2 regions of the Pseudomonas hamedanensis genome follow, and region 2 is predicted to be linked to the other one. Evidence: predicted binding sites of a transcription regulator. Region 2 holds the regulator's gene; the other holds the start of a gene.

Region 1 (16,329 bases), 3.0 Mb from region 2:
CGTCTGCCTGGCGCGCAAACCGCGGTGTGGCAGCTGCCGCATCGAGGATCTGTGCGAATACAAAGCCAAAACCTCGGACGATTGAGCGTTATCAGGTTTTTGCACCCATCGATTGAAAAAATCTTTTTTACCCGCCGCAGTATTGTCGATATAAGGGGCGCCAAAGGCAGTCTTAGCCGGGAGTTAGCCGATGAGTACCGACAAAGAACAATTGGATGTAGACGAAGATTTTGTCGTCGCGGACGCGGACGACGTGGAACCTGTAGCGGTCGAGGTGGCGAAAACCAACCTGAGCAAACGTCGCACCATCGATAACCTGCTGGAGGAGCGCCGATTGCAACGGCAATTGGCCGATTACGATTTTGACCTCTGAGTTTTAAAAGCCTCCCGACCCGGAGGCTTTTTACTTTCTACGACTAGCTGAATGCGATCGGCCCATGACCCTGTCAGCTATGCGCGTACTCAAACAAGTCCGTTGCGTTGTGCAAGTTCGATCAGATCAACCAGCGAGCGGGCGTTGAGCTTCAATAACAAGCGGGTTTTATACGTACTCACCGTCTTGTTACTCAAAAACATGCCGTCGGCGATTTCCTTGTTGGTTTTACCCCGCGCCAACTGTTGCAACACCATCATCTCCCGTCCGGAAAGACGATCGACCATGTCGGCTTCACTGGCATTGCCCAAGCTGGTACGCACGGTATGCAGCGCCTGATTGGGAAAATAACTGTAGCCAGAGAGAACCGCCTTGATGGCGCTAAGCAGTTCAGTCAGATCCTGCTGTTTACAGACATATCCCGCCGCGCCTGATTGCATGCAGCGCATCGAAAAATGTCCCGGCGCCTGCGAGGTCAGAACCAGGACTTTAATAGGCATGGCGGTGGACGTCAGACGCGCAATAACTTCCAAGCCATCAAGTTTCGGTATTCCTATATCCAGAATGACAATATCCGGCATTTGTTCGCGAGCAATCTGCAAGGCATCGACACCATTGTCAGTTTCTGCAATGACTTCGTAGCCATGCCGTTCCATCAGCATACGCACTGCAAGCCGAATGACGGGGTGGTCATCCACGATCAGCACTTTATTCATGGGCAGGTCCAGTTTTCGCGGTTCGATTTTTTAGAACACGCACAATATCCCAGTCACTTGACCTATGGCATGCCAAGTCTGACACGCACTTACATCGCGAGACATTCCCTACACCGATTGAGGATAATTCCCACAAAAATTCGCTTTGTTTATCGGACAGTACCCGCTTCACACCGAAGGAATACATCCGCTTGCAATTCGTAACAACTTCCGCACGCGATTTTGAAACCTCTTGCACGGGTGCCATGGCTTATCGAATCCGCTGGCCTGCGGCGCAACCGCCACCGGCCACCCTGAAACTCCGCCCCCCGCTTTCCCATGAACACTGGTTCAGCCGAAACTTTAAAAAAACCTGAAACAACAGCCCGATACTTAAATATGTTCTTTTGCTATAAATAGAAATACCCAGGAAGAACACCAAACTGCAATAAATTGACAGCACATACATACTTTACGAGAGCAAGAACAAAACATGACCACATTAAAAATTAAAAACAAAATAACCAACCCCATGACCGTCATTGCCATCTTCGCGGTCATATCGGAAACATCAGCAGCGGTATCCCTGCCGTTCCTCGATCATCATGACCGTGCAATCTATGTCTGGTTTCTGATCAGTTTCCCTTTTTACTTGCTGTTCCTGTTCTTCATCACTCTAAACTTCAACCACCGCTCGCTCTATTCACCTTCTGACTTTTGCAACGACAAAAATTTCTTGAAGGCCATCGATAACAATGAACGCGACAACAAAGGATCTACAATCGGCCTCCCGACCGCCCGGCACTGTACATTCAAAGTAACCAGCCGCATCGTGCCCGCGAAAACCGATAACACTCAATGCAAGGAAGCATACGAAACGCATAACTCGCTTGATCCACCGACAAACCTCGCTCCCGGCAGCAGTCCGGTCTTACATCACGATATCCGGCTGCCCGCCGCCGTCAGCCATCTGCATATCATTGATGCGCGAGAGGTTGATGTTTCGAGAGAAGTCGACATCCTGCTGGATAAAATTCGACACACCGACAAAAAAACTGCCCATGCCATCGTGTTTCTGTCCAGTCAGGCGTCGGATGTTTCGCGGATGCGGCAGGCAATGCGGCACATCAAGCACACGAAGAAAGGCTCACCCCTCTGCATTATTTATAACTTGCCGTCGCAAACACTGACATTGCTGGGGCGGGAATGAAGCGTTACCCGCTCGCTCGATCGCTGAAAGAACCTGCACCATGGCGGCCCGATCAAAAATTTTGTAAAAAAAACGGCCTCGTCTTGCGACACGGCCGTTTTTTCATTGCGCGTCAGTCTGAGTCACTCAGAACAGCTTGCGGCCCTTGTTGGCAGCAATGCGCATGCGCAGCGCATTGAGCTTGATGAAGCCCGCTGCGTCAGCCTGATTGTAAGCACCGCCGTCTTCTTCGAAGGTTGCGATATTGGCATCGAACAGCGAATCGTCGGACTTGCGGCCGGTCACGATGACGTTGCCTTTATACAGCTTCAGGCGCACCACGCCGTTCACGTTGACCTGCGAAGCGTCAATCATCTGTTGCAGCATCAGACGCTCCGGGCTCCACCAGTAACCGGTGTAGATCAGACTGGCGTACTTCGGCATCAGCTCATCCTTGAGGTGAGCGACTTCGCGGTCCAGAGTGATCGACTCGATGGCGCGGTGAGCGCGCAGCATGATCGTGCCGCCCGGGGTTTCGTAGCAGCCACGGGACTTCATGCCGACGTAACGGTTTTCGACAATGTCCAGACGGCCGATGCCATGCTCGCCACCGATCTTGTTCAGCGTCGCCAGTACGGTGGCCGGGGTCATTTCGACGCCGTCCAGCGCCACGATGTCGCCGTTGCGGTAGGTCAGTTCCAGGTATTGCGGGGTGTCGGGAGCTTTCTCCGGGGAGACGGTCCAGCGCCACATGTCTTCTTCGTGCTCGGTCCAGGTGTCTTCCAGCACGCCGCCTTCATAGGAGATGTGCAGCAGGTTGGCATCCATCGAGTATGGGGATTTTTTCTTGCCGTGGCGTTCGATCGGGATCGCGTGCTTCTCGGCGTAGTCCATCAGCTTCTCGCGCGACAGCAGGTCCCACTCGCGCCACGGCGCAATGACTTTCACGCCTGGCTTGAGTGCGTAGGCACCCAGTTCGAAACGCACCTGGTCGTTGCCCTTGCCGGTGGCGCCATGGGAAATGGCGTCGGCGCCGGTTTCGTTGGCGATTTCGATCAGGCGCTTGGCGATCAGCGGACGTGCGATGGACGTACCCAGCAGGTACTCACCTTCGTAAACGGTGTTGGCGCGGAACATCGGGAACACGAAATCACGCACGAATTCTTCGCGCAGGTCGTCGATGTAGATTTCTTTGACGCCCATGGCCTGGGCCTTGGCGCGGGCCGGCTCGACCTCTTCGCCTTGACCGAGATCAGCGGTGAAGGTCACCACTTCACAGTTATAAGTATCCTGCAGCCACTTGAGGATCACCGAAGTGTCCAGGCCGCCGGAATACGCCAGAACGACCTTGTTTACGTCCGCCATGCCATCACTCCACGGGGTTCTACGGAAAGCCGGGGAGTCTACCGCTCAAACGCGATAATTTACAGAGGCGCGACAGCTTAAGACGACAAAGCGACAGAATGTTTCGAGAGCGCGACGATGACTGGCGAGTCAGGAAGTCGCTGCGGTGCTGGCCGGCGTGCTCGCTTGCGGTGCAGGAACCGGGGCCGTTGTCGGTGCCACGCGCGCCAGTTTGACATTGACCCGACGGTTCTTCGCGCGATTGGCCTTATTGGTGTTCGGCACAATGGGGTATTGCTCGCCATGGAAGCGCACGGTGATCTGTGATTCCTGGATGCCGTTGGCCTTGAAGAAATCGACCACCGCCAGCGCCCGGCGGCGCGACAACTCACGATTGGTCAACCGATTGCCGCTGTTGTCGGAATGGCCGTCGAGTTCGATGTGATTGACCGTCGGGTCGGCCTTCATATAGTCGAGCATGACTTGCAGCTTGGCCTTGGCGGCCGGGTCCAGGTCAACGCCTTCGCCGGGAAAACCGATCTGCGATTGCTTGATCTGATCAAAATTCTGCGGCAGCAACTTCGCCACACAGGTCTGGTAATCGTTGAACGCTTTGCTGAATTTGACCGGAAGCAGACGTACTTCCGAAACACGGCCATCGCCAGACGCGCGGCGCACTACCGGACTGCGACCATCCAGCAATCCACTGATCAAGCCGCCGGCCTGCGATTGCGAGCTGTTGAACAGTACGTTGCCACTGCCCAGCCTGACGCTGCCCAGATTGATGTCGCCGCGCCCCGGCTGCCACGGTGCAGCGGCAGCCAGCAGCGTTGCCGACCCGCCGCCGAGCATGGCGTTGTAAGCGTTGAGACGAAAGATCGCCTGCTCGCCGGCCTTGCGCACGAATTCGCCCGAGCCGAAATCAGTGATCGGCTGGGTCAGACGGCATTCGAACTTGTCGCCGGCGACCGTCCACTCAATGCTCTCCAGACGAGTCTGGTACGTCAGCGCCATCGCGGGAAGGCTGGCAAACACACTGAGCAGGGCTAAATAACGCTGGCGCACGGGAGGCTCCATTGGCTTGTGAAACACAAACACCGATTCACACAATGTTTACGGCATACCTTCGGGATATCGGACGCTGGCGGCAAAACTTGATAGCGAGTGCCTGCAAGAGTCTTTTCCGGTAGCATTCGCCTCAGTTTGACCCGCCTGGAATCCCCTCATGTCCGACCGCCTGACCCTGCTGCGTCCCGACGACTGGCACATTCATCTTCGCGATGGTGCCGTGTTGACCAATACCGTTGCCGATGTTGCGCGCACCTTCGGTCGCGCCATCATCATGCCCAACCTGGTACCGCCGGTGCGCAACGCCGCTGAAGCCGACGGCTACCGTCAGCGCATTCTCGCTGCCCGCCCGGCCGGCAGTCGCTTTGAGCCGCTGATGGTGCTGTACCTCACCGACCGCACCCAGCCCGAAGAAATTCGTGAAGCCAAGGCCAGCGGTTTCGTGCACGCCGCCAAGCTGTACCCGGCCGGTGCGACCACCAACTCCGATTCCGGTGTCACCAGCATCGACAAGATCTTTGCGGTGCTCGAGGCCATGGCCGAAGTCGGCATGCCGCTGTTGATCCACGGCGAAGTCACGCGCGGCGATGTCGACGTCTTCGACCGCGAAAAAATCTTTATCGATGAGCACATGCGCCGTGTCGTCGAGCGCTTCCCGACGCTGAAAGTGGTGTTCGAACACATCACCACTGGCGACGCCGTGCAGTTCGTCAACGAGGCATCGGCCAATGTCGGCGCGACCATCACCGCACATCATCTGCTCTACAACCGCAACCACATGCTGGTAGGCGGAATTCGGCCGCACTTCTACTGCCTGCCGATTCTCAAGCGCAATACGCACCAGGAAGCCCTGCTCGACGCCGCCACCAGCGGCAGCGCAAAGTTTTTCCTCGGCACCGACTCGGCACCGCACGCGCAGCACGCCAAGGAAGCCGCTTGCGGCTGCGCCGGCTGCTACACCGCCTATGCTGCCATCGAGTTGTATGCCGAAGCGTTCGAACAGCGTAATGCGCTGGACAAGCTCGAAGCCTTCGCCAGTCTCAACGGCCCGCGCTTTTACGGCCTGCCGGCGAACACCGATCGCATCACCCTGGTTCGTGACGAATGGACCGCCCCGACCAGCCTGCCGTTTGGCGAGCTGACCGTTATCCCGCTGCGCGCCGGTGAAAAACTGCGCTGGCGCCTGCTGGAGGAACACGCGTGAGTGAAGACCATTTCGACGACGAACTGGACGGTCAGAGTGGCGGCGGCCCGCGTCATCCCATGGCAGCACGTTTCCGTGGTTACCTGCCGGTGGTCGTCGACGTAGAAACCGGTGGTTTCAACGCGGCCACCGATGCCTTGCTGGAAATTGCCGCAACCACCGTCGCCATGGATGAAAAGGGTTTCGTTTATCCAGACCACACCTATTTCTTCCGTGTCGAGCCATTCGAAGGCGCCAACGTTGAAGCGGCGGCTCTGGAATTTACCGGCATCAAGCTCGATCACCCGCTGCGCATGGCCGTCAGTGAAGAAACCGCGCTGACCGATATTTTCCGCGGCATTCGCAAGGCGTTGAAGGCCAACGGCTGCAAGCGTGCGATTCTGGTCGGGCACAACAGCAGTTTCGACCTGGGCTTCCTTAACGCGGCGGTTGCGCGGCTGGACATGAAGCGCAACCCGTTCCACCCGTTTTCCAGTTTCGATACCGCGACGCTCGCCGGTCTGGCCTATGGGCAAACCGTGCTGGCGAAAGCCTGTCAGGCCGCCGGCATCGATTTTGACGGTCGTGAGGCGCACTCGGCGCGTTACGACACCGAGAAAACCGCTGAGCTGTTCTGCGGCATCGTCAACCGCTGGAAGCAGATGGGCGGCTGGGAAGATTTCGACGACTGAACGAGGTCGGACAAATCCCGCGCGTAAAAAAACCGGCTCACTGAGCCGGTTTTTTTGTGCCTCGACGTTGCGCCTTACAGGCCGGCAGCGTTCTCGGTCAGGTACTTGGCAACGCCTTCTGGCGAAGCGTCCATGCCTTTGTCGCCTTTTTTCCAGTTGGCAGGGCAGACTTCGCCGTGCTCTTCGTGGAATTGCAGCGCGTCGACCAGACGGATCAGCTCTTCCATGTTACGGCCCAGTGGCAGGTCGTTGATGATCTGCGAGCGAACCACGCCTTTGTCGTCGATCAGGAAGGCGCCACGGAACGCTACGCCGCCTTCGGATTCAACGTCGTACGCCTTGGCGATGTCGTGCTTCATGTCGGCAGCCATGGTGTATTTCACCTGGCCGATGCCGCCATTGTTCACAGGGGTGTTGCGCCACGCGTTGTGGGTGAAGTGCGAGTCGATCGACACGGCGATCACTTCAACGTTGCGTGCCTTGAAGTCTTCCATGCGGTTGTCCAGAGCGATCAGCTCGGACGGGCAGACGAAGGTGAAGTCCAGCGGGTAGAAGAACACCAGGCCGTATTTGCCTTTGATGGCCGACGACAGGGTGAAGCTGTCAACGATCTCGCCATTGCCGAGTACGGCCGGGACGGTGAAGTCAGGGGCTTGTTTGCCTACGAGTACGCTCATTGATATCTCCTGGTGTAAAGACTTGAAGTTCAGGGTCCGGGCCAGCCTGTCACCCTCAGGCGACAGCCCTGTGACACGAACCCTCTTCGCAAGGGACCAACATCATACACTGCGTATTTGCGCTGTCCTCAACGGTTTTTCCCGGTCTGGCTCATCACCCGGCATTTATGCGCAAGACAAACGGCGAACCATTACCGTTCGTCAGCCTCAGGCCATTTAGCGTGGGAAGCATTCAGAAAGCACTTTGACAATCATTCTCGTTAACATTAAGATCCATCGCAATTGAGTCACAACCAGCGACGGTTCTTACTTATGTATGTTTGCCTCTGCACTGGCGTCACCGACGGACAGATCCGCGAAGCGATCTATGAAGGTTGCTGCAGCTACAAAGAAGTTCGCCAGGCCACCGGCGTCGCCAGCCAGTGTGGCAAATGCGCCTGCCTTGCCAAGGAAGTGGTGCGCGAAACCCTGACCAAGCTGCAAACCGCCCAGGCCGCGATCCCCTACCCGGTAGAATTTACTGCCGCGTAAATCCCCCATTTTCCAAGAACCGGACTTATGTCCGGTTTTTTTATGCCTGAAAATCAATTGCTTAGACGCTAGACGCGGAACACAAACATTCTTATTCCGATTAATTTTCATTTATTATTCAATAACTTAGGTTTGACACTTATAAACACGAAGCTCAAACTCTGCTCTATATACGGTTATTACAGGGCAGGACTCCGATCATGAAAGGCGACATTACAGTCATCCAGCATCTCAACAAGATCCTTGCCAATGAGCTGGTCGCGATCAATCAATACTTTCTGCATGCGCGCATGTATGAAGATTGGGGCCTGAACAAGCTCGGCAAGCATGAGTACAAAGAATCCATCGACGAGATGAAGCACGCGGACAAGCTCATCAAGCGCATCCTTTTCCTCGAAGGCCTGCCGAACGTGCAGGATCTGGGCAAGCTGCATATCGGCGAGCACACCCGCGAAATGCTCGAGTGCGACCTGCGTATCGAGAAGACCGGCCACGCTGATCTGAAAGTGGCGATCGCACATTGCGAATCCGTCGGCGACTTCGGTAGCCGTGAACTGCTTGAGGACATTCTCGAGTCCGAGGAAGAACACATCGACTGGCTGGAAACCCAACTGGGCCTGATCGACAAGATTGGCCTGGAAAACTACCTTCAGTCGCAGATGGGCGAAGAGTGATCTGACATTTGCCAGATCCGAGACACTAAAAAGCCCCGCCCTCTTTCGAGGAGCGGGGCTTTTTATTGGCTGGTGCAATTCAAGCAACACCACAATCCCTGTAGGAGTGAGCCTGCTCGCGATAGCGTTCTGTCAGTTATTGAATATTGACTGACACACCGCTATCGCGAGCAGGCTCACTCCTACAGGGAGGCGAATCAGGCTTCGGACTTGTTCGTCGCAGCCGCTTCGACAGCTGCCTTGATGGTGCTTTGCAGCGAACCGTCAGCAGCCATCTCGGTCATGATGTCGCTGCCGCCGATCAGTTCACCGCCGACCCACAGTTGCGGGAAAGTCGGCCAGTTGGCGTACTTTGGCAGGTTGGCGCGGATTTCCGGGTTCTGCAGGATGTCCACGTAAGCGAACTTTTCGCCACAGGCCATCACAGCCTGTGCAGCTTTCGCGGAGAAGCCGCATTGCGGGGCATTCGGCGAGCCTTTCATGTAAAGCAGAATGGTGTTGTTGGCAATCTGCTCTTTAATCGTTTCGATGATATCCATGGAGCACCTCGGCTGAACTTTCCGACTCATGGGTCGGCACGGTGGCGCATTGTAACGGAATCCCGAGCGCCCTGCTCGGTCTCCCCGACAGACATCCTCAAGCCGCCGCCACCGTCACCGGCACGCCGTTCAATGCAGCGTTGCCCGACAGTTCGTCGAGCTGGCATTCATCGGTCAGGTCATTGGCACTCGACCCCGGCTGACTGCTGGCGATCGCCATCTGCACGCCTGGCCGTGCATGGCCCCAACCGTGCGGCAAGCTGACCACGCCTTTCATCATGTCGAGACTGGCGAGCACCTCCACTTCAATCTGCCCGACCCGCGAGCTCACCCGAACGCGCTGCCCATCGGCAAGCCCCCGGCTGGCCAGATCATCGGGGTGCATCAGCAACTGATGACGCGGCTTGCCCTTCACCAACCGGTGAAAGTTGTGCATCCAGGAATTGTTGCTGCGCACATGGCGGCGACCGATCATCAACAGCTCATCGGCTGCCGGCGCCTGCAATGCTGCAAAGCGTGCGAGGTCGGCGAGGATTTCCGGCGGTGCAGCCTGAACACGCTGATTCGGCGTTTTCAGGCGTGTGGCCAGATTCGGTTTCAGTGCGCCAAGGTCGATGCCGTGCGGATGATCGAACAGCGTCGCCAACGACAGTTTCTGTTCGGACGCATCGCCGTAGCGGCCCATGCGCAAACCCATGTCGATCATCTTCGCCGGCGGCGTTGTTGGCTTCAGTTCCTTGCCGGTCCGCTCGGCAAACGCCTTGGCCAGCCCGACGAAGATTTCCCAGTCGTGAAGCGCGCCTTCGGGTTTGACAAGGATCGCACGATTGAAACGCGTGACATTGCGCACCGCGAACAGATTGAACGTGGTGTCGTAGTGATCGTTCTCCAGCGCCGAGGTCGACGGCAGGATCAGATCGGCATAACGCGTGGTTTCGTTGATGTACAGATCGATGCTGACCATGAAGTCGAGGCCATCCAGCGCCTGCTCCAGTTGCCGACCGTTGGGCGTCGACAGCACCGGATTGCCGGCTACAGTGACCAGCGCACGAATCTGCCCGTCGCCGGCGGTGAGCATTTCTTCGGCCAGCGCCGACACCGGCAACTCGCCGCCGTACTCTGGCCGCCCCGATACACGGCTTTGCCACTTGTTGAAATGCCCGCCCGAGGTCGAGGCCACCAGATCCACCGCTGGCTCGGTGCAGAGGGCGCCGCCAACACGGTCGAGGTTGCCGGTGACCAGGTTGATCAACTGCACGACCCAATGGCACAGGGTGCCGAAGGCTTGGGTCGAGACGCCCATGCGTCCGTAGCAGACGGCCGTCGGCGCGGCAGCGAAATCCCGGGCCAGTTGGCGGATCTGCCCGGCAGGCACCGCGCACAGCGGGCTCATGGCCTCGGCGGTGAATGACGCCACGGCGCTGCGCACATCGTCCAGCCCATCGACCGGCAAGTGACTGTCGCGGGCCAGCCCTTCGCTGAACAGCGTGTTGAGCATCCCGAACAACAGCGCTGCATCGCCACCGGGGCGAACAAACACGTGCTGATCAGCCATCGCTGCAGTTTCACTACGGCGCGGATCGACCACTACCACTTTGCCGCCGCGCGCCTGAATCGCCTTGAGACGTTTCTCTACGTCCGGCACGGTCATGATGCTGCCGTTGGAAGCCAGAGGATTGCCGCCGAGGATCAGCATGAAATCGGTGTGGTCGATGTCCGGAATCGGCAGCAACAGGCCATGGCCGTACATCAAATAGCTGCTTAAGTGGTGCGGCAATTGATCGACCGAAGTCGCCGAGTAACGATTGCGCGTCTTCAACAGGCCAAGGAAATAGTTGCTGTGGGTCATCAGCCCATAGTTGTGCACACTCGGGTTGCCCTGATAGACCGCCACCGCGTTTTGTCCATGACGCTCTTGAATCGCCGCCAGTTTCTCTGCCACCAGCGCAAACGCTTCGTCCCATTCGATCGGCAACCACTCGCTTCCGACCCGGCGCATGGGCTGGCGCAGGCGGTCCGGATCATTCTGGATGTCTTGCAGGGCCACGGCCTTTGGGCAGATGTGGCCACGGCTGAAGGTGTCGAGGGCATCGCCCTTGATCGAGGTGATCGCGACGTTGCCATCGGTTTCTGTGGTTTCGATGGTCAGCCCGCAAATGGCTTCGCACAGGTGACACGCACGGTGATGAAGAGTCTTGGTCATGGCCAGTCTCTGTCTTGTTCTGGGCGGGCAATCGCACCCGCGGGAACAAAACTATGGCCCGTGCGCGGATCCCGCGCCAGCGACGTTCGTCTTGTGAATCGACGGCTATCAGGTGCACCGATAAACCGGCGCGATCAGTTGGGCGGCAACTGGGGTGGCGCGGCCAGCTGGATTTCCTGAATGGTTTCGATCTGCTCGTGGGCGACGTGTACGCCGGTGAGTTCGCCGATCAACCGCCAATGCTCATCAAGCCCGGCGCTGATCGTCGCCATGCGGTCGATCATGTGCCGCCCGGCCGACTTGACCACTTCATCTTCACTGCGCAGCAACTCGAACGACATCGAGGTGACCGACGCGGTGAGATGGGTCAGAGAGCGAGCCGTATGGCCCAGCAGTTCCATTAACAGTTGTTCTTTCGATTCCATGCGGAGGCTTCCTGCGTCGCTCGAAAGTCATTTATAACCCAGCACTTTGCTTTAGCAAATGTTTCAATCTGAACATCCGACCAAGCGAATACACGGCGCCGTGGCCGTAAACCGACCAAGGCCACACCGTCGCCGCCGCGGCGCATTGCCAAGCCCGGCGGGGCCAGTGTACAAAGAGGCTCGCTGCTTTACTGAATCCGGCTTCATTTGCGCAAGTGCCACGGCACTGCGCCCTGCGAATCCTGCAAACACCGTAGCCTATTGGCGTAACGCGACATTTAGTGTCAATATCGCGCCTTCCCCTATTTCGTCGCCCCGTGCGGCTTACGCCGCAGGTCTCGCCCGTTGTTCCGTTAAACAAGGCTTTGAGCATCTGCGGTTTGTAGCAAAAAGGTAGTCAATGATGAGCGCAAGGCACTTTCTCTCCCTGATGGATTGCACGCCCGAAGAGCTGGTCAGCGTGATCCGTCGAGGCGTTGAGCTCAAGGACCTGCGTAACCGCGGCGTACTGTTCGAGCCTCTGAAAAACCGCGTGCTGGGGATGATCTTCGAAAAATCCTCGACCCGTACCCGGATCTCCTTCGAGGCCGGCATGATCCAGCTCGGCGGCCAGGCGATCTTCCTGTCCCCGCGCGACACCCAACTGGGCCGTGGCGAGCCGATCAGCGACTGTGCCATCGTCATGTCGAGCATGCTCGATGCGGTGATGATCCGCACCTTCGCCCACAGCACCCTGACCGAATTCGCGGCCAACTCGCGCGTGCCGGTGATCAACGGACTGTCCGACGACCTGCACCCGTGCCAGTTGCTGGCCGACATGCAGACCTTCCTTGAACACCGTGGCTCGATTCAGGGCAAGACCGTGGCGTGGATCGGTGACGGCAACAACATGTGCAACAGCTATATAGAAGCGGCGATCCAGTTCGACTTCCAGTTACGCGTTGCCTGTCCTGAAGGCTACGAGCCCAACCCCGAGTTCGTCGCCAGGGCCGGCGATCGCGTGAGCATCGTCCGTGACCCGCAAGACGCGGTGCGCGGTGCGCATCTGGTTAGCACCGATGTCTGGACTTCGATGGGCCAGGAAGAGGAAACTGCCAAACGCCTCAAGCTGTTCGCGCCGTTCCAGGTCAACCGTGCGCTACTCGACCTCGCTGCCGAGGACGTGCTGTTCATGCATTGCCTGCCGGCGCACCGCGGCGAAGAAATCAGCCTCGACCTGCTCGATGACCCGCGCTCCGTCGCCTGGGATCAGGCAGAAAACCGTCTCCACGCACAGAAGGCCCTGCTCGAGTTCCTCGTCGAACCGGCATATCACCACGCATGAGCCATGAATTACTGCTGAACCTGCGCAACCTCGCTTGCGGCTATCAAGATCAACGTGTGGTGCAGAACCTCAATCTGCACCTCAACGCCGGTGACATCGGTTGCCTGCTCGGTTCGTCCGGCTGCGGCAAAACCACCACCCTGCGCGCCATCGCCGGTTTCGAACCGGTGCACGAAGGTGAGATCACCCTCGGCGGCGAGACGCTGTCCAGCGCCGGGTTTACCCTGGCGCCGGAGAAGCGTCGCATCGGCATGGTGTTTCAGGACTACGCGCTGTTCCCGCACCTGAGTGTCGCGGACAACATTGCCTTCGGTATCCGCAAGCATCCCGACAAGACGCGCGTCACAGAAGAGCTGCTCGAACTGGTCAACCTGAAAAACCTTGGCAAACGCTTCCCGCACGAATTGTCCGGCGGCCAGCAACAGCGCGTCGCCCTCGCCCGTGCTCTGGCGCCAGAACCGCAACTGCTGCTGCTCGACGAGCCGTTTTCCAACCTCGATGGCGAACTGCGACGCAAGCTCAGCCATGAAGTGCGCGACATTCTCAAGTCCCGGGGCACCAGTGCGATCTTGGTCACCCACGATCAAGAAGAAGCCTTCGCCGTCAGCGATCACGTTGGCGTGTTCAAGGAAGGTCGGCTGGAGCAATGGGACACGCCGTACAACCTCTACCACGAACCGGCGACGCCTTATGTCGCCAGTTTCATCGGCCAGGGCTATTTCATTCGCGGCCAGCTCGCCAGCCCGGAATCGGTGCAGACGGAACTGGGTGAACTGCGCGGCAATCGCGCTTACACCTGGCCGATTGGCGGTGCGGTGGATGTGCTGTTGCGTCCGGATGACATCGTTTATGCACCGGACAGTGCCTTGAAAGCGCAGATTGTCGGCAAGACGTTCCTCGGTGCGGCAACGTTGTATCGCCTGCAATTGCCGACCGGGGCACAGCTGGAATCGATCTTCCCGAGCCATGCCGATCATCTGGTCGGGGCTGAGGTGGGGATTCGTGTAGCGGCTGATCATCTGGTGCTGTTCCAGGCCTCCGGCAGCACCGCGGCGCAGATTCCGGTGGTTGAGAACGGCGTGCGCCGGTTCAGCACCAGCCTCTGATCAAACACCATACCCCTGTAGGAGTGAGCCTGCTCGCGATAGCGGTCTATCAGTCGCCGAAGATGTTGACCGATAAACCGCTATCGCGAGCAGGCTCACTCCTACAATGGATGGCGGTCAACTCAGGTGAAGGGTGCCGCTGGCCACCAGCGTCGCATTCCCGCCGATCTTCACCCGCTCACCCTCCAGCCGACAGAATAACTCCCCGCCCCGCGCCGAGCGCTGGCATGCGGTCAGGTTCGACTTGCCCAGCCGTTTGGCCCAATACGGAATCAGGCTGCAGTGGGTCGACCCGGTCACCGGGTCTTCATCGATGCCGATGGCCGGGGCGAAATAGCGCGAGACGAAGTCGTGCTGATTCCCGCGCGCGGTGACGATCGCGCCCAGCCACGGCAGTTTCGCCAGCGCCGCCATGTCCGGCTTGCAATCGAGCACGGCCTGCTCCGAGTCCAGCACCACGAACAATTCGTTGGAACCGAGTACGTCAACCGCCTCCACGCCGAGCGCCCGCTCAACGTCCAGCGTCACGCCGATCTCCGAAGGCACGATCGTCGGGAAATCCAGCCACAGCCGATCGCCTTCGCGGCTGACACTCAACGGGCCGGACTTGCAGGTGAAGTCGATGCGCTCGGCGCTTTCCTTATAGATGTCGAACAGCACAAATGCGCTGGCCAACGTGGCGTGCCCACACAACGGTACTTCAGTGGTCGGGGTAAACCAGCGGATATGCCAGGCTTGGCCCTCACGCACCAGAAACGCCGTTTCCGCGAGGTTGTGTTCGGCGGCGATCTTCTGCATCAACTCATCCGCCAGCCATGCCTCGAGCCGATAAACCATCGCCGGATTGCCGCTGAACGGCCGATCGCTGAACGCGTCGACCTGATGAAACGCAAGCTGCATGACTTTCTCCCTGAGTGAGTTGGCGCAAGCTTGCAGCGACTGCGACCTCAGCGCCAGTGACAGAACCGGCGAATTTTCTGCATACAGCGCGAGGCTATGCGCGGCCGATGTCGGCAAATATCGCCTGGGTGTGTTGCGCAAGTATCGCAGGCGCCAGTTCGACTTCCAGTCCGCGTCGACCGGCGCTGACATAAATAGTCGCAAACGCCTGGGCCGAGGTATCGATGAAGGTGCGCAGGCGTTTCTTCTGCCCCAGCGGACTGATACCGCCCAACAGATAACCGGTGGAACGCTGCGCCGCAGCCGGATCGGCCATTTCAGCTTTTTTCACTCCGGCGGCATGCGCCAGCCCTTTGAGGTCGAGCGTTCCGACGACCGGCACCACCGCCACCAGCAACTCACCTTTTTCGCTGGACGCCAGCAGGGTCTTGAACACCTGGGCCGGCGCAAGCGCCAGTTTCTCCGCGGCCTCGAGCCCGTAGGACGCGGCCTTCGGATCATGTTCGTAACTGTGCACGCGATGTTCGGCACGAACTTTTTTCAACAAGTCCAACGCTGGGGTCATGGCAGCTCCGGGTCCGGCAATCAGAGAAAAACCTGCGGTCGATTCTAGAGCATCACTTGGCAAAAGGCTCTATCTCCGGCCGCGATTGCCGTGGCCTGTAGACATATTCGGGCGCGCCTCTGCGCTGATCATTCACCCAGCGAATAGTTTTATTGTGACCGACAGTTCACTTTCGACCTTTGACAGGTTTGTTTCTTGTCTATATTTTTTCGAATCTGAATAATGCAAGAATCAGCGACATCGCAGCACCCAGCAGTAAACCGGGAAAAGAATGGGGATTCCAACCCGGTGAAAATCGCGCCCTGCCCTGACGGCAAGGCGCCAGACAACAACAAAAACCGAGGTTTTCAATGACAACTGCTTTACCGCAACCATCGCTTTCGGGCCAATGCATGGCCGAGTTTCTGGGGACTGCATTACTGATCTTTTTCGGCACTGGTTGTGTCGCCGCGCTCAAAGTCGCAGGCGCGAGCTTCGGCCTGTGGGAAATCAGCATCATCTGGGGCGTCGGCGTGAGCATGGCGATCTACCTCACCGCCGGGGTTTCCGGCGCGCATCTGAACCCTGCCGTGAGCATCGCCCTGGCAATCTTCGCTGACTTTGAAAAGCGCAAACTGCCGTTCTACATTCTTTCGCAAATCGCCGGCGCCTTCTGCGGCGCGCTGTTGGTGTACACGCTGTACAGCAACCTGTTCTTCGATTTCGAACAGACTCACCAAATGGTTCGCGGCTCGGCCGCCAGCCTGGAACTGGCCTCGGTGTTTTCGACCTACCCCAATCCGGTGCTGTCGACGGCCCAGGCGTTTCTGGTCGAGATGATCATCACCGCGATCCTGATGGG
Region 2 (16,329 bases):
TGGCGGACATTCTAAACCAGTATCAACCGCTGGCCACTGAGGCCTTGCAGTTGCTACGCGAACTGGCACGGGCGCGCTGAGTCATGGCAGAGAGCGAAAGCGGTCAGGACAAAACAGAAGACCCCACGGAGAAACGAAAAAAGGACTCCCGTGAGAAAGGTGAGATTGCCCGCTCCAAAGAGCTCAACACCCTTGCGGTGATGATGGCCGGTGCCGGTGCGCTGCTGATCTTCGGTGGCATGCTCGCCGAAGAACTGATGGACCTGATGCGCCTGAACTTCACGTTATCGCGCGAAGTGGTCATGGATCAGGGCGCCATGGGCCGGTTTTTATTGCAGTCGGGCCTGATCGCGCTGCTGGCGATTCAGCCGATCATGATCACCTTGTTGCTGGCCGCGCTGATCGGGCCGATTTCTTTGGGGGGCTGGCTGTTCGCCGCCAGCTCCCTGGCGCCCAAATTCAGCCGGATGAACCCGGCGGCAGGCCTCAAGCGGATGTTTTCGTTCAAGGCCGTGGTCGAGTTGCTCAAGGCGCTGGCAAAGTTTCTGATCACCTTGTCGGTGGCCTTGATGGTGTTGTCGGCAGACGTCGATGACCTGTTGCGGATCGCCCATGAACCGCTGGAACAGGCGATCATTCACAGCGTCGTGCTGGTCGGCTGGAGTTCGCTGTGGCTGGCCTGCGGCCTGATCATCATCGCCGCGGTGGACGTGCCGGTGCAGATCTGGGAGAGCATGAAAAAGCTCAAGATGACCAAACAGGAAGTGCGCGACGAGCACAAGGACCAGGAAGGTCGGCCAGAGGTCAAACAGCGCATCCGCCAGACCCAGCGCGAAATGTCCCAGCGCCGCATGATGGCGGCAATCCCCGACGCCGACGTGGTCATCACCAACCCGACCCACTACGCCGTGGCGCTCAAGTACGACGCCGAGAAGGGCGGCGCGCCGATGCTGCTGGCCAAGGGCAGCGACTTCCTCGCGCTGAAGATTCGTGAAATCGCCGTCGCCAACAACGTCATGCTCCTCGAATCGCCGGCGCTGGCGCGTTCGATCTACTACTCCACCGAACTCGACGAAGAAATCCCCGGCGGGCTGTACCTGGCGGTTGCTCAGGTGCTGGCCTACGTCTACCAGATCCGCCAGCACCGCGCTGGCAAGGGCAAACGCCCGGATCCGCTGAAGGACGATCTGCCGATTCCGCCGGATTTGCGGCGCGATTCCTGACGTGCCGTTTGTCTGAAAGGCTGCGCTACCTGTTAGATCTGACAGTAGACAGCAGTCTTGCATCGCGCTGCCATAGACGCGGGAATAACCCCGGGGCACCGAGACCACGATCATGGTAGACCGCACCTACAAAAAACTCGAAGGAATGACGCTGAAGTATGTTTCAGGGCTGTTACAGGAAAACCCCAGGGAAAGTTCGATCTTTTACGAGGTTACCTTCGATCTTGGCTTGGACTTCCTCCATTTTGTGAAAATGGCTAATTCTTATATCCCGGGCTACCTGGACAATCCGATCAACGCCATCAGGCCTGAACTGGACGGTATCGCTTACCACTATTCCTACAACTACCTGTTCCGTCACGCCGGGAACATTCACGACAGTGAGGCGTTGTTCAAGGTGTTCGCTTCGCCAGCTTATTATATGAATCAGTGGGGGACGGGGGCGGAGTTGGAGGTGCGTTATGGCGAGCCGGCGTTTAAGGTGGTTCGAGGCAAGCTACGCATCACTGCACGCCAGGATTTCCGGTTGAAGAATGGAAACGCCAGGATCCACATCGAAAATTTGCCGATCATCTCGTTCAACTGGGCGCTTAACCTGATGCTAGGCCATCTGAAAATGCCCATCATCGCTTCGCCAGGCAGCGTGGTGGTGTGTATGTATACAGAGGAAGACGAGGTGGATGTCGGGGGGCGCAAGATGTTCCGGGGGACGCGGTACATGGTGGGTTCGAAGCTCGCCTTCGGCGTAATCAAGCCCGGGCAGATTCTGACGGCGCAGTGACCAGATAAAGCAAAAGATCCCAGCGCAAGGCTGCGATCTTTTGTTTTTTTAGCTGGGAATATCTTCAGCGAAACGTGTTTGGCATGCGCTGAACAAGCGTCCCTTTTGTTAACCGCTGTTATATCTCAATCGTAGGCCACGAAAATTTCGCCGGTCTTGGGATTTACCCTCATTGAACGCAAATGGTTTTTTCCAGTGTCGATTTTCACCACTTGGAACCATGCCCATGAAATGCAGGCGGGTCTTACACCGCTGGGGCGCTGTATTGCCTGTCAGGCAGCCTCGACGGACCTTCAGTGACCACAGGTTTTTGAGTTCGATCAGGATCCAATGTGGGAGCGAGCTTGCTCGCGAAAGCTAACGTTCAATTACCACGCTCGTTGACAGGTACCACTTGAACTCCGCACCACCCGTCGGATTCAGGCCTGCACCTGTCAGATCTGACAGGTGCGCAAGCCCACCATTACGCGTTAACTCACTCCGTCGCCTTTGCCCACGGAGTCAACGCCATGTCCAGCCCCAGCAAGCCCCTCGTCCTCGCGGAACTCGTGATTCCTGGTCGCACCGGCCCGGTATCGATAGATCCTGTGAAAATCTGGGGCATCAACATCGCGGCCGCGCTGGGCAATTTTCCACTTAATGGTCTGCTGTGCCAGGCGGGTCCGTGGGGGAACATGGCGGTTGGCGACAAGTTGACCATCTTCTGGGGCACCGGGCAAAACGTGTGGGTTGAAACCGTCGGCCAGACCGAAGTCAACACGCAACTGAGTATGTTCGTGCCTTCCCGGCACATGATCGATGGACTGTTCGCGGTGTCCTATACGGTCAAGCCCTTGGGCGGCACGGATCAACCGTCCGAAGTCATGCAGGTGCAGGTCAAGCTCACTCGCCCGGGCGGGCACGATGACAACGATGACAGTGGGCATTCCAAGCTGATCATGACGATTCCCAAGGAGATTGCTGACGGCGGTATCGACAAAGAAAACGTGGCCGAGGGCGTGCCGATCACCATCGGCAACAACGATGGCACGCCGCCTTATCCCTTTGCCGCGGCGGGCGATGTTATTCGCATCAGCTGGGGTGGCGTTTTTGTGTTCAGTGAGCCGCTGACCCCGGAACAGGCTGAAGGCAAAGCGCCGAACATCGTGACCATCACCGAAGCCGTCATCCGCGAGGCCGGTGATGCGGACTCTCCCGGCGTGGCCGTGGTGTTCGAGGTATTCGACTGCGTATTCAACCGCTCCGAGGACTGGAGCCCCGAGCAGCGTGTGCCGGTGGCGGTTGATGCGACTCGGCTGGTCGCGCCGTTGCTCAGGGAAACGCTGAACAACGTGCTGGACGTCGACAAGCTGGGCGATGCCGATGGCACCGTGCAGATAATCGCCACAGATACGAGCAAGTTCAAAGTCGGTGACATTGTCTTCATCAGGATCAAGGGCACCCCCGTCGAAGGGCCGCCGATTGACTGGGAACCTTCAGAAGGCGTGAAGTTGACAAGCCTGCCAAGCATTATTGAAACCAAGGCGCCCAACGCCGTGCTGCGCCAGTTGGCCAAATCGCAGATCACCTTGTCTTACCGCCTGGAAAAAGCCGATGCCTCTACCGATTTACGCTCCAAAAGCCAGTTCATTCGCGCCATCGGCGAAATCCAGCGGCTGGCCGCGCCGATCATGCTGGACGAGAACTCCGGGGCGCTGGACCCGACACTGCTGCAAATCAGTCTCGAGATTCCCTTCGACAAATCCTTTGTCGAAGGCCAGGTCCTCAAGATAGTCATGCTCGGCACCACGCCCGGCCTGAAGCCCTACCTGCCTGACCTGCCAACGCGCCCCATCACCCACAACGACATCGTCGAGGCGAAACCGTTGCAGCACAAGATTGACGGCGAGCATCTGACCCCGGTCAACGGTGGCACGGCCGAGTTCTATTACCAGCAACTGATCGCCGCTGCGGTGCTCGCCACACTGGACCCGTTCGAGGCCACCCGGGCCGTTCGCGAGTCGATTCACACCGAGATCCTGCGAGTCGGCGAACCACGCCTGGAACTGCCCGAACCGGTCGTGGCCGGGGTGGTCGACGGCGTCCTGCCCGCCGACACTGCCGGCACCACCTCGACCGTGCAGCACATCGAAACGGTCGCCGGGGATGAAGTGTTCATGTTCTGGATCGGTTCGATCACTGGTGAGTACACCGACTCGATCAAGCTGAACGAGTTCACCGCCGGCAAGGAAGTCCCGTTCAACATCGAAGCCAAGTTGATCAAGGACAATGAAGGCGGAACGGTGATCGCCCGGTACGAAATCAAGCGCACGGCGGGCGGGACGAGTTATGCCGAGCCGCTGGAGTTCAGTGTTGGGATGGCGCTGGACCTGACCTCAGTGAAGGACTCCAAAGACGTCGAGATTCCCAACGCAGGTTCCACCACCTACTACAGCGTGACACTGACCGGTACAGCGGAAAAAGGCCAGAGGGTGCAAGTGTTGGATGGTGACACGCCGAAAGGCGAGCCGACTGTAGACACGGCGACAGGGATCTGGGTATTGCCGGTATACGCCCTCAGTCCAGGACATCACAGTTTTACCGCCAAGGCGCTGTATGGCGCGGGACACACCTCTCAACCACCTCGGACCATTACGGTCGTTGACTACACCTCTTTTGATGGTGGGGATTGGAATGGGTGGCGGCCGGTTAGAACTCAGCTAGTAAATGAAGGGGGTAACTATTTTGTTCGCCTGATTCCGAACAAGGACTCATGGTTTGACGGGATAATTAAAGATTACAGCTACTTAGTAAACGGAAGTAGATACAAAATCAGTTTCAAATTCCGATCAAGCCACGCGGGACACAATATCCTTATATATGCTGGGAGTAAATTTGAGCCTATAGAAATAAGGCAGCCGACAATCGGATGGGAAAGTCACTCTGTGTCGGTTACCTGCAGTGCCTGGGGAGCTAATCCACCGTATCACTTTAGATTTGCCTTTACTCCCGGTGTTGTGGAAGGCGCCTCATATGATTTGGATGATATAAAAATTGAACGCTTGGAATAGTATATAAATATTTATTATTGCTTGATTCTATTGACTTTAAAAAACTGCATCTATTTTTAATGCTTTTATACAAAACTGTTAGGCCTGAGCGGAAACCAGGGACAGGAAAACCAGGGACAGACCAATCGTGGTCTGTCGTTTCATGCTCCGGAAGGCGCACCAGGGTCTTATCGTTAAAACCAAGAAAAAGGGACACCCGTAGCCGGTCACGTCGTCAAGCAACGCTGACTTTATTGAGAAAAAGGTGAGAAAAAGGGGACGGATTTATTTATCCATGCAGGAGTGAGGCTGCTCGCGATAGCGGTCTGTTTGGTTCGAGCGCATCGACTGAGAAATTCTCATCGCGAGCAGGCTCACTCACAGTGAAATGCACTCCAAACGCAGGCCTGAAATGCGAACCAAGGTGGTAGCGAGCTTGCTCGCGAAGAGGCCGGCATGGACACCGAATAATTCAGCCAGCCTGCATCACCCCGGCAACTCCAGATTATCCAGCACCCGGTTCACCGCCAGCTCGCTGAGCATGATCAATTGCGCAATCCCCATCAGTGTCCGGCGTTGCGATGGCTTGACCAGTCCGGCGAATTCCTGGGCGATGGTTTTGGCGCAGGCGAGGGTTTCGCAGGCGTTGGCCAGCAGGTCTTCGTTTTTGGTATCGGCGGTGACGGCATACATTGCGCGGTTGCTACGAGGCGGCGGGGTGGACCCGTGCGGGCAGAGGTAGTGGTCGAGGGCGCGGTCGGCGGCTTGGTGGAGTTTTCTTGAATCGAGGGATTCGTAGGGGGAGGTGGGGTCGGTTTCGGGCGGGTTGGGTGTGGGTTTGATCATGGTGAAGCTCCTTGAGAAATGGAGCCGTCAGCCTTCGCTGCTAAACGAAGAGGGTGGCGGCTTTACGCGGGTTAGCAGACCAGGCTCAAGGATCCCGGCGCACCGAAGTGCCCCACGCAAGCCGCCATAAAGAGAGGCGGAGCCAGCGTGCCTTGAAAATTTGCCGAGCTGCTAAACCCGATCACTGAACAATCAGCGACCGACTCACAATAGAACCCGACCCCAAGGCGCACAAGCCGGCGGATTCTGGCTTGGCTGTAGGTAATGGCGCAAGGATTTGTAGCCTTGAGACCGTGTCAGCAGGTGTCTTTTAAACAGCTTCGTTTAAATCAAAAAATTGCGTCGGACCTGATGGCCTCTTCGCGAGCAGGCTCGCTCCCACAAGGGGCTGCGTTCCAAATGTGAGGGTGAAATGCAAACCAAATGTAGGAGTGAGCCTGCTCGCGATAGCGGAGTGTCAGTTGACGAATTTGTTGGATGACACACCGCTATCGCGAGCAGGCTCACTCCTACAGGGGCGTGTTCATCCACCCGCTATTTCATTCCTCGGCAAAAGTTGGAAGGCTTCTTGCAATAGCCGCCCTGCGCCCGTTCGGGGCGTCAAAAGTTTGCTTTAAAGGAACGGGGAAAACCGGTGGATCGCTCTCAGTTAATCAACACTGCTCGCACAAACGTTGCCGACCTCAGCCGGGGCAATCTGGGCGTGCCGTTGCTGCTGTTGGTCATGTTGGCGATGATGATGTTGCCGATTCCGCCGTTCCTGCTGGACGTGTTTTTCACGTTTAACATTGCCCTGTCCATCGTCGTTCTGCTGGTCTGCGTGTACGCGCTGCGGCCGCTGGATTTCGCCGTGTTCCCGACGATTCTGCTGGTGGCAACGCTGATGCGTCTGGCGCTGAACGTAGCGTCTACGCGCGTGGTAATGCTCCACGGTCAGGACGGCCACGCCGCCGCCGGTAAGGTGATTCAGGCCTTCGGTGAGGTGGTGATCGGCGGTAACTACGTGGTCGGTATCGTGGTGTTCGCGATTCTGATGATCATCAACTTCGTCGTGGTGACCAAGGGCGCCGGGCGGATTTCCGAGGTGAGCGCGCGTTTCACCCTCGATGCGATGCCCGGCAAACAAATGGCGATCGACGCCGACCTCAACGCCGGTCTGATTGATCAGAACCAGGCCAAGTCTCGCCGTCAGGAAGTCGCCCAAGAGGCTGAGTTCTACGGTTCGATGGACGGTGCCAGCAAGTTCGTCCGTGGTGACGCCATCGCCGGTCTGTTGATTCTGTTCATCAACCTTATCGGCGGCATGGCCGTTGGTATCTTCCAGCATGGCATGACCTTCGGCGATGCCGGCCGGGTTTACGCTTTGTTGACCATCGGTGACGGTTTAGTGGCGCAATTGCCATCACTGTTGTTATCAACAGCGGCAGCGATCATGGTGACCCGTGCTTCCGGCTCGGAAGACATGGGTAAACAGATCAACCGCCAAATGTTCGCCTCGCCCAAAGCGCTGGCGGTGGCGGCTGGTTTGATGGCGGTGATGGGCCTTGTGCCGGGCATGCCACACTTTTCCTTCCTGAGCATGGCTGCGCTGGCCGCCGGTGGTGCGTACCTGTTCTGGAAAAAGCAGAACGTCGCCAAGGTCGTTGCGCTGGAAGAGGTCAAGCGTCAGCAGGAGCTGCTGCCATCGCCGGCCCGCGCCATGGAAACCAAAGAGCTGGGCTGGGATGACGTGACGCCGATCGACATGATCGGCCTGGAAGTCGGCTATCGCCTGATCCCGCTGGTCGATCGCAACCAGGGCGGGCAATTGCTCGCGCGGATCAAGGGCGTGCGCAAGAAGCTCTCGCAGGATCTGGGCTTCCTGATGCCGACCGTGCACATCCGCGACAACCTCGACCTGGCGCCAAGCGCCTATCGCCTGACGCTGATGGGTGTGATCCTGGCCGAAGCCGAAATTTATCCAGACCGAGAATTGGCGATCAACCCGGGGCAGGTCTACGGCACGCTCAACGGCATCAACGCCAAAGATCCGGCTTTCGGACTGGAGGCGGTGTGGATCGAAATCAGCCAGCGCGCCCAGGCGCAATCGCTCGGCTACACCGTGGTCGACGCCAGCACCGTGGTCGCCACGCACTTGAACCAGATTCTGTACAAGCACTCCAGTGAGCTGATCGGCCACGAAGAAGTGCAGCAACTCATGCAGTTGCTGGCCAAAAGCTCGCCGAAACTGGCTGAAGAGCTGGTGCCGGGCGTGGTCTCTCTGTCGCAGTTGCTCAAAGTGCTGCAAGCGCTGCTCGCTGAGCACGTGCCGGTGCGCGACATTCGCAGCATCGCCGAAGCCATCGCCAACAACGCCGCCAAGAGTCAAGATACCGCCGCGTTGGTGGCCGCTGTACGGGTTGGCGTATCCCGCGCCATCGTCCAAAGCATTGTAGGCACTGAGTCCGAGCTGCCTGTGATCACATTGGAACCAAGGTTGGAACAGATATTGCTCAATAGTCTGCAGAAGGCAGGACAAGGCTCGGAAGAGGGCGTTCTGCTGGAGCCAAGCATGGCCGAGAAGCTGCAACGTTCGCTCATCGAAGCGGCGCAGCGTCAGGAAATGCAAGGGCAGCCGGTGATCCTGTTGGTCGCCGGCCCGATACGCGCGATGCTCTCGCGTTTTGGCCGCCTCGCCGTCCCCGGACTGCATGTGCTGGCCTACCAGGAAATACCGGACAACAAGCAAGTGACCATCGTTGCGACAGTAGGGCCCAACGGCTGAGGTAGTGGTTTATGCAAGTTAAGCGTTTTTTCGCCGCCGATATGCGTCAGGCCATGAAGCTGGTTCGTGATGAGCTGGGCGCTGATGCCGCCATCATTGGCAACCGCCGCATTGCCGGCGGCGTCGAGCTGACGGCGGCGCTGGATTACAAACTCTCGGCACTGACGCCGCGGGTGCCGAACATGGAACTCGAAGACGAGTTGCGCAAGACCCAGTCGCGCATCGTCACCGCCCAGGCCGAATTGAGCATGCGCGGCGAAGCCGACGGCAACACCAATCGTCAGTTGTTCGCCGGGCTGCCTTTGACGGCGGGCCTGCCGCTGACCGCTGCCGAGCCGTTGAGCGAGCCGACCTACGCCGCACCGGCGCGTCCTGCTCCGGCGCCTGCGCAAGCCTCCGCCGGGGTTGATCCTCGTGCGCTGGATTCGATGCGTTTCGAATTGAACAGCCTGCGCGAGTTGATGGAAGTGCAGCTCGGCACGCTGGCCTGGAATCAGCTGCAAGGCAGCCGTCCGGCCCAGGCCAATCTGTATCGCCGCTTGCAACGCATCGGTCTGTCCGGTCCGTTGTCCCGCGACTTGCTGGCAATGATCACCGATATCGAAGAACCGCGTCAGGCCTGGCGCATGCTGCTGGCGCACCTGGCACGGATGATTGCCGTGCCGGAAGTCGAGCCGCTGGAAGAGGGCGGGGTGATTGCGATGGTCGGCCCTGCCGGCATGGGCAAGACCACCACGCTGGCCAAACTCGCCGCACGCTACGTGCTCAAGTACGGCGCGCAGAACGTCGCGCTGGTGAGCATGGACAGCTTCCGTATCGGTGCGCAGGAACAACTGAAAACCCTCGGCCGCATTCTCAATGTACCGGTGACCCACGTCGATCCGGGTCAGTCGCTGGTTCAGGCTTTGGATCCATTGCTGCGCAAACGCGTGGTTTTGATCGATACTGCAGGTCTGCAAGCCAGTGATCCGGCGTTGCGCATGCAGCTTGAGAGCCTGGCCGGGCGTGGTATTCGCTCAAAAAATTATCTGGTATTGGCAACCACCAGCCAGAAACAGGTTCTAACGGCCGCTTATCACAGCTACAAGCGTTGCGGGCTGGCCGGCTGCATTCTGACTAAACTGGATGAAACGGCCAGTCTTGGTGAAGTGTTGAGCCTGGCGATCAGTCATGAATTGCCGGTCGCGTACCTGACCGATGGCCCACGGATTCCGGATGATCTGCATCTGCCGCGCCGTCATCAATTGGTCAGCCGTGCCGTCAGCGTGCAAATGCAGGAAGAACCCAGCGAAGAAGCCATGGCTGACATGTTCGCTGATATCTATCACAGCCCGACCAAGCAGGTTGGCTGAGGTAATCATGAACAGTTTTTGTACCTACATCGATGGTCTGCCACGCATTGTTCCGATCGGGAACGCGCAGCCAGTAATGTGGCCTCCGTCTATGCAAGACAAGGTAAAGAAATAACATGGGCAGCATGCATCCCGTACAGGTGATCGCGGTGACCGGCGGCAAAGGTGGCGTCGGCAAGACTAACGTGTCAGTGAACTTGTCGCTGGCGCTGGCAGAGCTTGGCCGTCGGGTCATGCTGCTGGACGCCGACCTGGGCCTGGCGAACGTCGACGTCCTGCTGGGGCTGACACCCAAGCGCACGCTGGCCGATGTGATCGAAGGCCGTTGCGAACTGCGCGACGTGCTGTTGCAGGGCCCGGGCGGGATCCGCATCGTGCCGGCCGCTTCCGGCACCCAGAGCATGGTGCACCTGAGCCCGGCGCAACATGCCGGCCTGATTCAGGCGTTCAGCGACATTGGCGACAATCTCGACGTGCTGGTGATCGACACCGCAGCCGGTATCGGTGACTCGGTCGTCAGTTTCGTCCGCGCCGCCCAGGAAGTGTTGCTGGTGGTCTGCGACGAGCCGACCTCGATCACCGACGCCTACGCACTGATCAAATTACTCAACCGCGATTACGGCATGAACCGCTTCCGCGTCCTGGCCAACATGGCGCAGAGCCCGCAGGAAGGGCGCAACCTGTTCGCCAAGTTGACCAAGGTCACGGACCGCTTCCTTGACGTCGCCCTACAATACGTCGGCGCCGTACCTTATGACGAAAGCGTGCGCAAGGCCGTGCAGAAGCAGCGTGCGGTCTATGAAGCGTTTCCGCGTTCCAAGTGCGCCCTGGCTTTCAAGGCGATTGCGCAGAAAGTCGACACCTGGCCGTTGCCGGCCAACCCGCGAGGCCACCTCGAATTTTTCGTCGAGCGCCTCGTGCAGCAAACCGCAGGGCCCGTGTTATGACCGCCAGTGGCATGAATCTGTACAAGAAGTCGGCGCGTGACGCGCAGTACGAGTTGATCGAGCGTTACGCGCCACTGGTCAAACGCATCGCCTACCACTTGCTGGCGCGATTGCCGGCCAGTGTTCAGGTGGAAGACCTGATCCAGGCCGGGATGATCGGCCTGCTTGAAGTCTCGACCAAATACGACGCCAGCAAGGGCGCCAGTTTCGAAACGTACGCGGGCATTCGAATCCGCGGCGCGATGCTCGACGAAGTGCGCAAAGGGGACTGGGCGCCACGCTCGGTTCACCGCAATACCCGTATGGTCAGCGACGCGATTCGCTCAATTGAAGCTAAAACCGGCCGTGATGCTAAAGATCACGAGGTTGCGGCCGAACTCCAATTGAGTCTCGACGATTATTACGGGATTTTGAATGACACCTTGGGCAGCCGCCTGTTCAGTTTCGACGACCTCTTGCAGGACGGCGAACACGAAGGGCTGCATGAGGATGGCGCCAGTGCTCATATGGAGCCGTCACGCGATCTGGAAGATGAACGCTTCCAGGCGGCGCTGGCGGACGCGATTGCCAATTTGCCGGAGCGTGAGCGACTGGTGTTGGCGCTGTACTACGACGAAGAGCTGAACCTCAAGGAGATCGGTGAAGTCCTTGGCGTCAGTGAATCGCGGGTCAGCCAGTTACACAGCCAGTGCGCGGCCCGTTTGCGGGGGCGTTTAGGGGAGTGGCGAGCGCGCTGAAGGCAGTGTGGGGACACTGCGAAACGAGGCTGGTGCGGTGATGAGCGGCGCCGGTCTCGATCCGTTGTGTTCCAGACAAACTTCGAGTGCTACGCCGATTGATTGAAGTGGCGCGTCCAGGTGCTGGGCGCGTTTAAGACTGCTTGGAGGTCGAATTGAACAAAGACATGAAAATCCTCATCGTTGATGACTTCTCAACGATGCGGCGGATCATCAAGAACCTGCTGCGCGATCTTGGGTTCACCAACACCGTCGAGGCCGACGATGGCACCACCGCCATTCCGGTGCTCAACAGCGGCAGCATCGACTTTCTGGTAACGGACTGGAACATGCCGGGCATGACCGGTATCGACCTGCTGCGTCACGTGCGTGCCGATGAAAAACTCAAGCATCTCCCCGTGTTGATGGTGACTGCTGAAGCCAAGCGCGAGCAGATCATCGAGGCCGCTCAGGCCGGCGTGAACGGTTACGTGGTCAAACCTTTCACGGCTCAGGCGCTGAAAGACAAAATCGAGAAGATTTTCGAACGCATCGGCTGATGAATGCGCGGGGGAGCTATGGAGCATAACGAATCTTCACAGGGCGATTTTGAATCGACCCTGAAAAAACACGCGGTCGAACTGGTCGAAAGCCTTGAAAAAGGCAGGTTCGGCGACGCGGTGCAACTGATCCATGAGCTCAATCAGACCCGTGACCGCGGCCTGTATCAGGAAGTGGGCAAGCTCACACGTGAACTGCACAGTGCGATCGTCAATTTCCAGATTGATCCGCACATGCCGCAGGCCGAGGAAGTGTCGCAAATCACCGACGCCACCGAACGCCTGGGCTACGTGGTCAAACTGACGGAGGCCGCGGCCAACCGCACCATGGATCTGGTGGAAAGCGCCACGCCGGTGGTCAACAGTCTGGCGGATGAAGCGCAGACGTTGAGTGCCGATTGGGGGCGCTTCATGCGTCGCGAGGTCGGGGCTGAAGAGTTCCGCGAACTGGCGCGCCGGGTCGACGGTTTTCTGTCACGCAGCAGCACGGACAACCGTGCGGTGTCGAGCAATCTCAACGACATCCTGCTGGCCCAGGATTACCAGGACCTCACCGGTCAGGTGATCAAGCGCGTGACCCAACTGGTCACCGAAGTCGAAAGCAATCTGCTCAAACTCGTGCTCATGGCCAGTCAGGTTGACCGCTTTGCGGGCATCGAACATGACCGCGCCGCAATGCTCGCCGAAAAAGATCCACAAAAACATCTCTCGCAGGGTGAAGGTCCGCAGATTCATGCCGATAAACGAGAAGACGTTGTGTCCGGTCAGGACGATGTGGACGATTTGCTATCCAGTCTTGGATTTTGATGTTTTAGGTTTTTAGACCTGTTAGGAGCACCCCATTAATGAGCTTCGGCGCCGATGAAGAGATCCTTCAGGATTTCCTGGTTGAGGCCGGCGAGATTCTTGAGCAACTGTCCGAACAACTGGTCGAGCTGGAAAGCCGTCCGGATGATGCAGATCTGCTCAATGCAATTTTTCGCGGTTTCCACACTGTAAAAGGGGGCGCCGGCTTCCTTCAGCTCAATGAGCTGGTGGAGTGCTGTCACATCGCCGAAAACGTGTTCGACATCCTGCGCAAGGGTGAGCGTCGCGTTGATGCAGAACTGATGGACGTTGTACTCGAAGCACTGGACGCGGTGAACAGCATGTTCAGCGAAGTCCGTGAGCGCGCACCGATTACTGCCGCAACGCCAGAATTGTTGGCCGCGCTGGCACGTCTGGCCGAGCCGCAAACGGCCGATGAAGCCCCGGCTTCGCCGGTGGCCGAGATGATCGAAGAACTGGTCGTCGAAGGCGACTCGGGCGACATCACCGACAACGAATTCGAACAACTGCTGGACTCGCTAAATGCCGTCAAGGCCCAGGCCGAGGCACCGGCGGCTGTTGTTGCGCCGGTTGCTGCGCAAGCGGCCAGCGATGAGATCACCGATGCCGAGTTCGAATCGCTGCTTGATCAACTGCACGGCAAAGGCCAGTTCGCCGTCGATGCGGTGGCCCCGGCGGCGGCTCCGGCAGCACCTGCCAAGGGCGACAGCTCGGACATCACCGATGACGAATTCGAAGCACTGCTCGATCAGTTGCACGGCAAGGGCAACTTCGCCGTCGACGCGCTGGAATCGGCGATTGCCTCGGCGCCTGCGCCTGCCGCACCGAAAGCCGCGGCTGCCGGCAGCGATCTGATCAGCGATCACGAATTCGAATCGCTGCTCGACGAATTACACGGCAAAGGCAAGTTTGACGCCGCGGCTGCGACTGCCGGCTCCGCGTCGACCGTCGCCGCGCCGGCTGCCAAAGCACCGGCTGCTGCCGCTGCTGTGCCAAAACCTGCCGCCAAGCCTGAGCCGAAGGCCGAAGCGCCGAAGCCGGCCGCTGCTGCCCCGGCTCCGGCCCGTGCTCCTGCGACACCGCCGCCGGAAAAACCGGCCAGCGAAGCCGAAACCACCGTGCGCGTCGATACCGCGCGTCTCGACGAAATCATGAACATGGTCGGCGAGCTGGTACTGGTGCGTAACCGTCTGGTGCGCCTGGGCCTCAACAGCGGCGACGAAGCCATGTCCAAAGCCGTGTCGAACCTCGACGTGGTCACCGCTGACCTGCAGACCGCCGTGATGAAGACGCGGATGCAGCCAATCAAGAAGGTCTTTGGGCGCTTCCCGCGTCTGGTTCGCGACCTCGCGCGTCAGCTGAAAAAAGAGATCAACCTGGAGCTGGTCGGTGAAGAAACCGACCTCGACAAAAACCTTGTCGAGGCCCTGGCCGACCCGCTGGTCCACTTGGTGCGCAACGCCGTCGACCACGGCATCGAGTCGCCGGAAGAACGCGAAGCGTCGGGCAAGGCCCGTGGCGGTCGTGTGGTGCTGGCGGCCGAGCAGGAAGGCGACCATATTCTGCTGTCGATCTCCGACGACGGCAAAGGCATGGACCCGAACGTGCTGCGTTCAATCGCGGTAAAACGCGGCGTGATGGACAAGGACGCGGCCGATCGCCTGAGCGATACCGAGTGCTACAACCTGATTTTCGCCCCGGGTTTCTCCACCAAGACCGAGATCTCCGACGTGTCCGGCCGTGGTGTCGGCATGGACGTGGTGAAGACCAAGATTTCCCAGCTCAACGGTTCGATCAACATCTACTCGACCAAGGGCCAGGGCTCGAAGATCGTCATCAAGGTGCCGCTGACCCTGGCGATCATGCCGACGCTGATGGTCATGCTCGGCAATCAGGCGTTCGCGTTCCCGCTGGTCAACGTCAACGAAATCTTCCACCTCGACCTGTCGACCACCAACGTTGTCGACGGTCAGGAAGTGGTGATTGTGCGCGACAAGGCGCTGCCATTGTTCTACCTCAAGCGCTGGCTGGTCAGCTCCGCCGCTCACGAAGAGCAGCGTGAAGGCCATGTGGTGATCCTTTCGGTGGGCACTCAGCGGATCGGCTTCGTCGTCGATCAACTGGTCGGCCAGGAAGAAGTGGTCATCAAGCCATTGGGCAAGATGCTCCAGGGGACTCCGGGCATGTCCGGCGCCACCATTACCGGTGACGGCCGCATTGCGTTGATTCTCGATGTTCCAAGCATGCTCAAGCGTTACGCCACAAAGCGTATTTGAATCCGGGGCCGTGCGGCGATAACGCCGCGCCGCACCTAATGGAGTGTTTATGGCAGTCAAAGTCCTGGTGGTGGACGATTCGGGTTTTTTCCGCCGCCGCGTCTCGGAAATTCTTTCAGCGGATCCGAGCATCCAGGTGGTCGGCACCGCAACCAACGGTAAAGAGGCGATCGATCAGGCCCTGGCGCTCAAGCCGGACGTGATCACCATGGACTACGAGATGCCGATGATGGACGGCATCACGGCGGTGCGGCACATCATGCAGCGCTGCCCGACCCCGGTGTTGATGTTCTCCTCGCTGACCCACGAAGGCGCCCGAGTCACCCTCGATGCGCTGGACGCCGGCGCGGTGGATTTCCTGCCGAAGAATTTCGAAGACATCTCGCGCAACCCCGAGAAGGTCAAGCAATTGCTGTGCGAGAAAGTCCACAGCATCTCACGCAGCAACCGTCGTTTCAGTGCCTACAGCGCCCCGGCACCTGCCGCCGCGCCAGCACCGACGTCCGCGCCGACAGCACCGAGCTACAGCAGCCACAGCAACCCTGTTCCGGCACGTTCGGCACCGGCGCCAGCTCCGGCGCGTGCCTCGGCTGCCAGCGCTTCGTCGTCAGCACCAAAACGCAAAGCCTACAAACTGGTTGCCATCGGTACATCAACCGGCGGCCCGGTCGCGCTGCAACGCGTACTGACGCAATTGCCGGCCAACTTCCCGGCGCCGATCGTGCTGATCCAGCACATGCCGGCGGCGTTCACCAAGGCTTTCGCCGAGCGCCTCGACAAGCTCTGCCGCATCAGCGTCAAGGAAGCCGAGGACGGCGACATTCTGCGTCCGGGCCTGGCGCTGCTGGCGCCGGGTGGCAAGCAGATGATGATCGACGGCCGTGGCGCGGTGAAAATCCTGCCGGGTGACGAGCGTCTGAATTACAAGCCATGCGTGGACATCACTTTCGGTTCGGCGGCGAAATCCTACGGCGACAAGGTTCTGGCGGTGGTGCTGACCGGTATGG

The links. The regulator FliA, encoded in region 2, starts transcription of late flagellar genes. The targets are predictions, from matches to a motif close to CTAAAGTTTNNNNNNNNNNNGCCGNTAA.
Region 1: the regulator FliA is predicted to act here: its motif matches at 4,733-4,760, upstream of HU739_RS23250 (flagellar protein MotY).

What each region holds. Positions count from the first base shown of each region.
Region 1 covers NZ_CP077091.1:5,320,721-5,337,049, forward strand. The annotation lists gene nth (endonuclease III) at 1-85, shown strand, start outside; gene HU739_RS23230 (PA3496 family putative envelope integrity protein) at 191-373, shown strand; gene HU739_RS23235 (response regulator transcription factor) at 463-1,089, opposite strand; gene HU739_RS23240 (hypothetical protein) at 1,562-2,278, shown strand; gene HU739_RS23245 (argininosuccinate synthase) at 2,405-3,622, opposite strand; gene HU739_RS23250 (flagellar protein MotY) at 3,752-4,666, opposite strand; gene pyrC (dihydroorotase) at 4,827-5,873, shown strand; gene rnt (ribonuclease T) at 5,870-6,544, shown strand; gene HU739_RS23265 (peroxiredoxin) at 6,619-7,221, opposite strand; gene HU739_RS23270 (bacterioferritin-associated ferredoxin) at 7,534-7,752, shown strand; gene bfr (bacterioferritin) at 7,953-8,426, shown strand; gene grxD (Grx4 family monothiol glutaredoxin) at 8,624-8,965, opposite strand; gene HU739_RS23285 (molybdopterin oxidoreductase family protein) at 9,063-11,168, opposite strand; gene HU739_RS23290 (hypothetical protein) at 11,303-11,593, opposite strand; gene argF (ornithine carbamoyltransferase) at 11,997-12,917, shown strand; gene HU739_RS23300 (ABC transporter ATP-binding protein) at 12,914-14,023, shown strand; gene HU739_RS23305 (PhzF family phenazine biosynthesis protein) at 14,141-14,923, opposite strand; gene ybaK (Cys-tRNA(Pro) deacylase) at 15,018-15,488, opposite strand; gene HU739_RS23315 (MIP/aquaporin family protein) at 15,839-16,329, shown strand, end outside.
Region 2 covers NZ_CP077091.1:2,280,093-2,296,421, reverse strand. The annotation lists gene fliR (flagellar biosynthetic protein FliR) at 1-80, shown strand, start outside; gene flhB (flagellar biosynthesis protein FlhB) at 84-1,223, shown strand; gene HU739_RS09840 (hypothetical protein) at 1,336-2,004, shown strand; gene HU739_RS09835 (hypothetical protein) at 2,514-5,054, shown strand; gene HU739_RS09830 (DUF6124 family protein) at 5,520-5,879, opposite strand; gene flhA (flagellar biosynthesis protein FlhA) at 6,514-8,643, shown strand; gene flhF (flagellar biosynthesis protein FlhF) at 8,655-9,995, shown strand; gene fleN (flagellar synthesis regulator FleN) at 10,112-10,942, shown strand; gene fliA (RNA polymerase sigma factor FliA) at 10,939-11,679, shown strand; gene HU739_RS09805 (chemotaxis response regulator CheY) at 11,847-12,218, shown strand; gene HU739_RS09800 (protein phosphatase CheZ) at 12,237-13,025, shown strand; gene HU739_RS09795 (chemotaxis protein CheA) at 13,064-15,322, shown strand; gene HU739_RS09790 (protein-glutamate methylesterase/protein-glutamine glutaminase) at 15,372-16,329, shown strand, end outside.